Regions from separate parts of the Nitratidesulfovibrio sp. D1 genome, predicted to be linked through region 2. Evidence: predicted binding sites of a transcription regulator. Region 2 holds the regulator's gene; the other holds the start of a gene.
What was found. The regulator sigma-54, encoded in region 2, starts transcription at its own class of promoters, with help from an activator protein. The targets are predictions, from matches to a motif close to CTGGCACGGNNNNTGCTT.

Region 1 (4,210 bases), on a different contig from region 2:
GCGTCGCGCATCACCTCAAGCCCGCGCGTAAACGGGTTGGACAGCACCAGCAGGTCGTAGCCCTTGGCGGCCTGCTCGCGGATCACGTCCACCACGTCGCCGGGCGCGGTCAGCAGTTCGCCGGGCATGTCGCCCCGGAGTTCCAGGAAGGCGCGCGCGCTTTCCGCCGCCGCCTTTTCCTCCAGCCCCTGCATGTATTCCAGAAAGCCGATGCGCGAATTGCAGCCGGACAGCCAGTCGTGCCCGGTGAACACGTCCCACGTGGCGTCGATGACGAACAGGGCGTCCAGGGTGGCGCCCTTCTCGCGGGCGATGCGGATGGCCTCGTCCACGGCGCGGCGTGCGCCGGGGCCGTCGTCGAGGGCGAGCAGCAGCTTCATGGGGGGCGTCACGGGAGGCGTCATGGGGGCATGTTCTCCGTAGGCGTATGGCGGGCGGCGCATGGCCGCCCGCCGGATGTCTGGCTTGTGTGATGGTTCGGCCGGGCGGAAGGATCATCCTGCCGCCCTCATTGCCTGCGATCTTGGGATATTGCGCTATGCGGATTTTTGTTCTCTGCCAAGGAAGAGAGATTTTTTATGAAGGGAGTATACTCTTATCGTATTCGACCGGAATAAAAAATCTTTCTGACGCAGGCAGAGGGCAAAAGGCCCATAGCGCCCCCCTAAGGCAGGGTGCCCTTCTCGTGCTCCATGACCACAATGGCCTGCTTGCCCTTCTTCACGGCGTCGCCGGGCTTGCCGGAAACCTTCAGCACCTTGCCGTTGGCCTTGGCGGTGAAGCTCTCGACCGCGACCTTCTCTTCCATCACGTTGTTGACCCACTTCTTCTTGACCACTTCCAGCGAATAGAGCGGGTCGCCCTTCTTCACCTCGGCGCCTTCGGCCACGAAGATCTCCACCAGCTTGCCGTCCTGCGGGGCCTTGATGCCCACCGAGGGCACGATGAAGGCCATGTAGGTCAGCACCACCACCACGATGAGGGCCGAGGCGATGATGGCGGCCACGTCCTCGTGGCGGTCGCTCCTGAATACGGTAAGGGACTTCTTCTTGTCGGACATGTGCGTGCTCCTCGTGCCGGCGGCCTAGAAGGCGCCTTCCTTCGGAATGAAGGCCAGGATGATGATCAGGGCGAGAACGTACTTGGTGGCGCCCGCGATGAGGCCGATGCGCAGCGGCTTGCCGCCCGCGGCCCTGATCTCGCGCACGTCGATGTACGCGCCAAGGCCCACCAGGCCCACGCCGAATACCCAGGCCATGACGTCGCGCATCAGGTGCAGCGTCTCGGAGCCTTCAGCGCCGAGGATGTGCAGCGAGGACAGCGCGGTCATGCCCACGAAGCCCAGCACGAAGATGGGGAACTTGGAGGCGAGGATGGAACCGAGGCTGACGTGTTCTGCGTCGGCCTCGCCCTTCCAGTACCAGGCGGTGATGAAGAACACCACGAACGGAATGCAGATGACCCGCACCACGTTCCAGATTTCGCCGTAGGCCACGGCGGTGCCGGGGGCGAAGTTGGGGTTGAAGGCAAGGCAGGTGGCCAGCACCTGGCCGGAGTTCAGGATGCCCGTGCCCACCCACGCGCCGAACTGGTAGTCGGACAGGGCCAGCATCTTGCCGACGAACGGGCTGACGAACATGGTCATGATGCCGAAGCCGAGAATGGTGGCGATGGACAGGGCCAGGTCCACCGGCTTCGCGCGCACGCCGGGCGCGGTGGCCACGGCGGCGGAAACGCCGCACACGCCGCAAGCGGCGGCCATGGTGGCGGTGACCGAGCGGTCGGCGTCAAGGCGCTTGCCCAGCCACAGGATGAAGATGGCCGTGCCGAACACGAAGGCCACGATGAGCGTGATGGCGATGCCGCCCACCTTCAGCAGCTTGTCGAAGGTGTACAGCGAGCCCAGCATGATGACGCCGGTCTTGATGAACAGGCGCGTGGTGCGGAAGCCTTCCTCGGCCCATGCCGGAATCTTTCCGCCGAACAGGATGTTGCGGTAGAACATGCCGGTAAGGATGGACAGCAGGATGTAGTTCAGGCTCAGCACCTGCACCAGCCAGCCCTTCCTGCCGAACACCACCGCGTCCTTCATCCACGGTTCAACGTACACGCGCAGCACGTACAGCGTGCCGATCATCACCGCGAGCCCGGGCACGATGGCCAGGATCTTGCCGAAAAGCCCCTTGTCTTCCATTGCGTTGCATCTCCTCGGGGGTTGCGTGACTTCCGGACGATGCCCCGGCGGCCGCGATCCGCGCCGCCGGGGCATCATCCCTTTCCCTTTCTCTCGTCTTTCCCGCGTCTTTCCCGCATCCGTGCGCGGCGCCGTTGCCGCCCCCTGCCGGGGGAGACCGCGGGCAGGCTCCATGGCGGCGCCCCTTTGCGCCGCCGGGCCATGCCCGCCGCCACGGCCGCCGCGCGCCGGATACGCCCGCCCCGAGAGCAAGACGCGGGCCATCCGGGCCGTAAAGGTCAGGATTCAAGCATTGCGCGGTGTTGCGCCGCGCCTTCCCCGGCCTGCCTGCTAACTCGCGGCAGCACCCGCAGCCGGTGCAACGCAGCTTGCGGCGCGCGGGTTGCCCTTTGTCCCGCCTGTGCTAGACAACGGCCATGCCGCGCCGGGCGCGCGGCCGGACCCGCCCCTTCATTGTTGACGCGCCCGCGCAAGGAGCCCCGTGTTTCGACTCACGCCCCATTCGCTCCAGGCCCGCTTCCTGCTGGGCCTTTTGCTCATCCTCGCCTGCCTGGGCGGGTTCTTCGCCCTGTCGCTGTTCATGCACCTGGAACGGCTGGTGGAAAACGAAGCCCGCGACCGCGCGGCGCTCATCCTTTCGCAGGCCGAGGCGGTGCAGAGCTACGTGCGCAACACCCTGCGCCCGGCCATGTACCGCGCCATGCCCGACGACACCTTCGTCATCGAGGCCATGTCCACCTCGTTCGTCACCCGCGCGGTGATGAACGACAACAACCTGGCCCACGACCGCTTCACCTACCGCCGGGTGGCCGTGGGCGCGCGCAACCCCGCCTACGAGGCCTCGGAGTTCGAGCGCGGCATCATCGCCCGGTTCCGCGACGACCCGGAACTGACCCGCGTGGAGGACGTCAGCGAAGAGGACGGGGAACGGCTGTTCATCACGGCCAAGCCGGTGCGCTTCGAAACCTCGTGCCTGCGTTGCCACGGCGACCCTGAACAGGCCCCGCCCGTGCTGCTGTCCATGTACGGGGCGGAGCGCGGCTTCTGGCGCAAGACCGGCGACCTCGCGGGCATGACCATGGTGGCCCTGCCCATGGACCAGGCCGTCAGCGGCATGACCGAGGCGGTGGTGTCGTTCGGGGTGCTGTTCGCGGGCGGGGCGCTGGTGCTGTTCGCGGTGATTCACGTGTTCTTCAACCGGCTGGTGGTGCACAACCTGCGCCGCATGGGCGGGGTGATGCGCCGCCACTTCCCGGACGAGGCGGACATGACCATGCCCCGGCGCGGCCACCCGGACGTGGGCATCGACGACCTGCTGGGCGACATGGAATCGCTGGCCCGGCATCTCAGCGAGGCGCGGGCCAAGCTGCGCGACTACGCCGCCAATCTGGAAGGCATGGTCCACGAGCGCACCGTGGACCTCGCCACCGAGGCCACGGCCCGGCGCACCGACGTCGAGTTGTTCGTGGGCCTGCTGGACCGCCTGAACCGCAGCAGCGGCAAGGGCGAACTGCTGGCCGCCTCGCTGGCGCTGGTCGCGCGGCGCTTCGGGGCGGACCGGGCGGCCTACGCCTGCGTGCTCTCGGCCAGCGACTTCCATTCCTGGCCGGACCGCGCCGTGCGGCCGGAACTGCCCCCCGACTGGCACGACCTTGCGGCCGAGGGCGCGCCGCGCCTGACCCCGCGCGCGTGGTTCATCCCGGTGCAGACCAGCGACACCACGCGGGGCCTGTTGTGCCTGTACTGGGACGCGGACCACGCCAGCGGCCCCGGCACCGCCGACCTGGCCCAGGCCGTGGGACGCCAGCTGGGCATCGCCATGGACAACCTGGACGCGCTGGACAACCTGCTGCGCCAGAACGCCCTGCTGGACTCCATCTTCGAGGGCATTTCCGACCCGCTGCTGCTGCTGGGCGGCGACGGCCGGGTGGTGCTGGCCAACAGTTCGGCCCTTCGGCTCACCCGGTCGCTGACCCGGTCGCTGGAAGGGACCGGCGACCACAGGAGCGACGGGAC
Region 2 (4,210 bases):
ATGAAGCGCGAGAACCGCACCGGCGAATGCGAGAAGGCCACCTACACCGTGGACACCGCCGTGCTGGTCATGGAAGGTAACCCCGTGCTGCACGAGGGCGACAACAGCATCAAGGGCGAGGTCATCACCTTCTACACCCGCGAGAACCGCAGCGAAGTGCGCGGCTCGTCCACCAAGCGGGTGCAGGCGGTGTTCACCTCGTCCGGCGACGTGAACCCCTTCGGCGAGTCCAAGGACAACGGCAAGGATGCCGCCAAGGACAATGCCAAGGCCAAGGGGGCGGCCCAGTGACCTCGGTGCTGCGCGGAGAGGACCTGCACAAGCAGTTCGGCCAGCGCGAGGTGGTGCGCGGCGTCTCGCTGTCCGTGACCCAGGGCGAGACCGTGGGACTGCTGGGCCCCAACGGCGCGGGCAAGACCACCACTTTCTACATGCTCATCGGCATCATCAAGCCCACTGCGGGAAGGGTGGAGCTTGACGGCCGCGACATCGCCGACTGGCCCCTGCACGAGCGGGCCCGGGTGGGGCTGAGCTACCTGCCGCAGGAAAGCTCCATCTTCCGGCGGCTCACGGTGCGCCAGAACCTGCAAATGATCCTGGAGCACACCGGGCTTTCCAAGGCCGGGCAGAAGGAACGCTCGGACATGCTGCTGGCGGACTTCGGCATCACCCACCTGGCCGATTCCGTGGCCATGCACCTGTCCGGCGGCGAACGGCGTCGCCTGGAGATCGCGCGGTCCATGATCCGCGAGCCCAAGTTCATCCTGCTGGACGAACCCTTCGCGGGCATCGACCCGCTGGCCGTGGACGACATCCAGCAACTGATCACCGGCCTGCGCGACCGGGGCATCGGGGTGCTCATCTCCGACCACAACGTGCGCGAAACCCTGCACATCTGCGACCGGGCCTACCTTGTGCACCAGGGCGAGGTGATCCTGGAGGGCACGCCCGCGCACATCGTGGACAACCCGCGCGCGCGGGACGTGTATCTGGGCGAAGGATTCTCCCTGTAGCGGGCCTGGGCATGCATCGTACGCCAGCGGCGTCCTCCGGTTTCCGGGGGTCGCCGTTTTCGTTTGTCTGACAGGGGGTTGCGCGCATGCGCAATGTTGACCCGCGAATCGGCGACAGCGGTTGCATACTTCTTGCTTCTGTGGCATGGTTCACCTAACCTCTTGGGGAAGGGAACACATTTTCACTGTGGGCCGTTTCTTGCTTGACGCCGCGCGCCGCGTCGCGTCGTCATCTCGTTCGGCCTCAACGCAAGGTGCATAGGGCCTCGAAAGGTCCAGGGGTTGTCCACGCATGGCATTGGAACTCAGACAACAGCTCAAGCTCACCCAGCAACTGGTGATGACGCCGCAACTGCAACAGGCCATCCGGCTGTTGCAGCTTTCGCGGCTGGAGCTTGTCGAGACGGTGCAGCAGGAACTGCTGGAAAACCCGTTTCTGGAGGAAACCCAGGACGAGGGACCGCTGGCCGAGACGCCCGACCAGCGTGACGCCGCCAGCGATCCCGCCACCGCCGCAGATGCCGCCTACGACCGCGAGATTGCCCGCGAGGCCGATTGGGAGGACTACCTGGGCGACTTCGCCAGCACCAGCCGCCAGTCCACGGTGCGCGAATCGGAACTGCCGGAGGAGATGACCTCGTTCGAGGCGCGCTACGCCGCCAAGCCTTCGCTGGAAGGGCACCTGATGTGGCAGTTGCGCCTGTCCTCGCTTACCGAGCGCCAGAAGGACATCGGCGAGGTGATCATCGGCAACATCGCCTCGTCCGGCTACCTGCACGCCACCCTCGACGAAATTGCCGAGATGGCGGGCGTGGCCCCGGCCGAGGTGGAGCCGGTGCTGCACGCCCTGCAACGCTTCGACCCCGTGGGCGTGGCCGCCCGCACCGCGCAGGAATGTCTGCTGGTGCAGATAGAAATGCTGGGCTACACGCGCGACAAGGTGCTGGTGGAACTGGTGCGCGACCACCTGGAAGACCTTGAGAAGCGCCGCTACAAGCCGCTGTTGCGCAAGTTCCGCCTGACCATGGAGGACCTGAAGGAATACCTGGACCTCATCCAGACCCTGGACCCCATGCCCGGCGCCAGCTACGGCGGGAGCGACCCGCAGTTCGTCAGCCCCGACGTGTACGTCTACAGGTACGACGACGACTTCATCATCATGCTCAACGAGGACGGCCTGCCGCACCTGCAACTGAGCACCATGTACGAGCGGTCCGCCGCGGCGGCCGCGTCGGCGGGCGAGCGCGAATATTTCCAGGAAAAGATGCGCTCGGCATCGTGGCTCATCAAGAGCCTGTACCAGCGCCAGCGCACGCTGTACAAGGTGGTGGAATCCATCGTGAAGTACCAGCGGGGCTTTTTCGAGGACGGGGTTTCGCGCCTGAAGCCGCTCATCCTCAAGGACATCGCCGACGACATCGGCATGCACGAATCCACGGTCAGCCGCATCACCACCAGCAAGTACGTGGCCACCCCGCACGGCATCGTGGAGTTGAAGTTCTTCTTCAACAGCGCGCTGGAACTGGACGACGGCAGCCAGGTGGGTTCCGAGAGCGTGAAGGCGCTGATCAAGAAGCTGATCGGCGGCGAAGACCCCAAGGAACCCCTGAGCGACGAGCGCATCGGCGAAATTCTGAAGGAACAGCTCAAAGTCAATATTGCCCGCAGGACCGTTGCGAAGTATCGTACTGCCATGGACATTCCCTCCTCTTCCAAGCGGAAGGAACTGTTCTGACGGCCCGTGCCCCCGCGCCCGACCCGGCGACCAGGGGGGCACCCGTCGCCGGCGGCGCATCCGGCAGCCGCACCCCGCGTGCGGGCCGCGCGCCGCATTCCCCCTCTCACCACTGGAGGAGCGTATGAACATCGCCTTCACCTTCAAGAACTTCGAACCCTCCGACCACCTGAAGAAGTACGCCCGCCGCCGTCTTGAAAAGCTTGGCCGGTTCGTCGGCAAGTCCGCCCTGGACATGCAGGTGAACCTTTCCGTCGACAAGTTCCGCCACAAGGCGGAAGTGCAGATGGCCGGCGACGGGTTCACCCTGTCCGCCGTCGAGCAGTCCGAAGACATGTACGCCACCATCGACCTGGTGCTGGAAAAGCTGGATTCGCAGCTGCGCAAGCAGGTGGAAAAGCAGAAGGACCGCCGCCGCTCCGTCCAGTCCGAAAAGGTGGGCAAGGGCATCGACGTGTTCACCTTCAGCACCATGGGCGAAGGCGAGGACCGCACCATCGTCGGCACCGACCACTTCGCCCCCAAGCCCATGCACGTGGACGAGGCGGCCATGCAGCTCGACCAGGGCGACAACGAATTCTTGGTGTTCCTGAACGCCGAAGTGGAACGCGTGAACATCATCTACCGGCGTCGCAACGGCGATTTCGGCCTTATCGATCCGGTCGTCTAGGCGTCATACATGAGGCTTTCGGAGTATCTTCACGATGATCTGATCCTGCCCGAGCTCTCCGCCGGCACCAAGAAGGAAGTGCTGGCGGAACTCGTGCAGGCCGTGGTGCGGCGGCATCCCGAAGTGGATGCCGCCGTTGCGCTGGGCGTGCTGCAGGACCGCGAGGGCCTGGGCACCACCGGCATCGGCGACGGGGTGGCCATCCCCCACGGCAAGCTGGCGTCCATCGGCGACATCGTGGTGGCCGTGGGGCGCAGCGTGCCCGGCCTGGACTTCGACGCGCTGGACATGAAGCCCTGCCACCTCTTTTTCCTGGTGCTGGCCCCGGAGCAGGTGGCGGGCATGCACCTGCGCATCCTGGCCCACATCTCGCGCCTGCTGAAGGACCCGCAGTTCCGCCGCGCCATGCTCGAGGCGCCGGACGGCGAGGCCTTCCGGGCCATCATGCGGACCACCTGATCCGTGACGCGTGACCCATGACGCGGGCACGCCGGAACGGCGGGGCAGGGCGGTCCTTGGCCGCACCGTCCGCCGTCAGGCCGTAACGCGCATGCTCCACCTGTAACCGCCAGCGTACATCGCAGCGCCCACCGCAACGGCATCCGGCACGGGCCGCCCGAGGAGTCCGCCATGCCCACCAAGGCCACGCCGTCCGACATATCACCCGCCCAGGCGGAGTCCGACGCCGTATCCGTCCCGCTTCCGGCCACCGGCAAAGGCCCGGAAGCACGCGGAGACGCGGCGGCCGAGGCGGGCAGCCCGGTGGCCGCCGCCGACTTTCCCGTCATCATC

Region 1: a site for sigma-54 is predicted at 2,441-2,458, ahead of ACR4XJ_RS02285 (YeiH family protein). Genes of this name have one in related genera too.

The regions. Positions count from the first base shown of each region.
Region 1 is NZ_JBPGNZ010000001.1:541,044-545,253, forward strand. Features, by position in the region: gene ACR4XJ_RS02275 (universal stress protein) at 1-404, opposite strand, end outside; gene ACR4XJ_RS02280 (biotin/lipoyl-binding protein) at 665-1,060, opposite strand; gene ACR4XJ_RS02285 (YeiH family protein) at 1,085-2,194, opposite strand; gene ACR4XJ_RS02290 (c-type heme family protein) at 2,676-4,210, shown strand, end outside.
Region 2 is NZ_JBPGNZ010000002.1:100,109-104,318, reverse strand. Features, by position in the region: gene ACR4XJ_RS03645 (LptA/OstA family protein) at 1-291, shown strand, start outside; gene lptB (LPS export ABC transporter ATP-binding protein) at 288-1,013, shown strand; gene rpoN (RNA polymerase factor sigma-54) at 1,306-2,748, shown strand; gene hpf (ribosome hibernation-promoting factor, HPF/YfiA family) at 2,873-3,418, shown strand; gene ACR4XJ_RS03625 (PTS sugar transporter subunit IIA) at 3,428-3,877, shown strand; gene rapZ (RNase adapter RapZ) at 4,181-4,210, shown strand, end outside.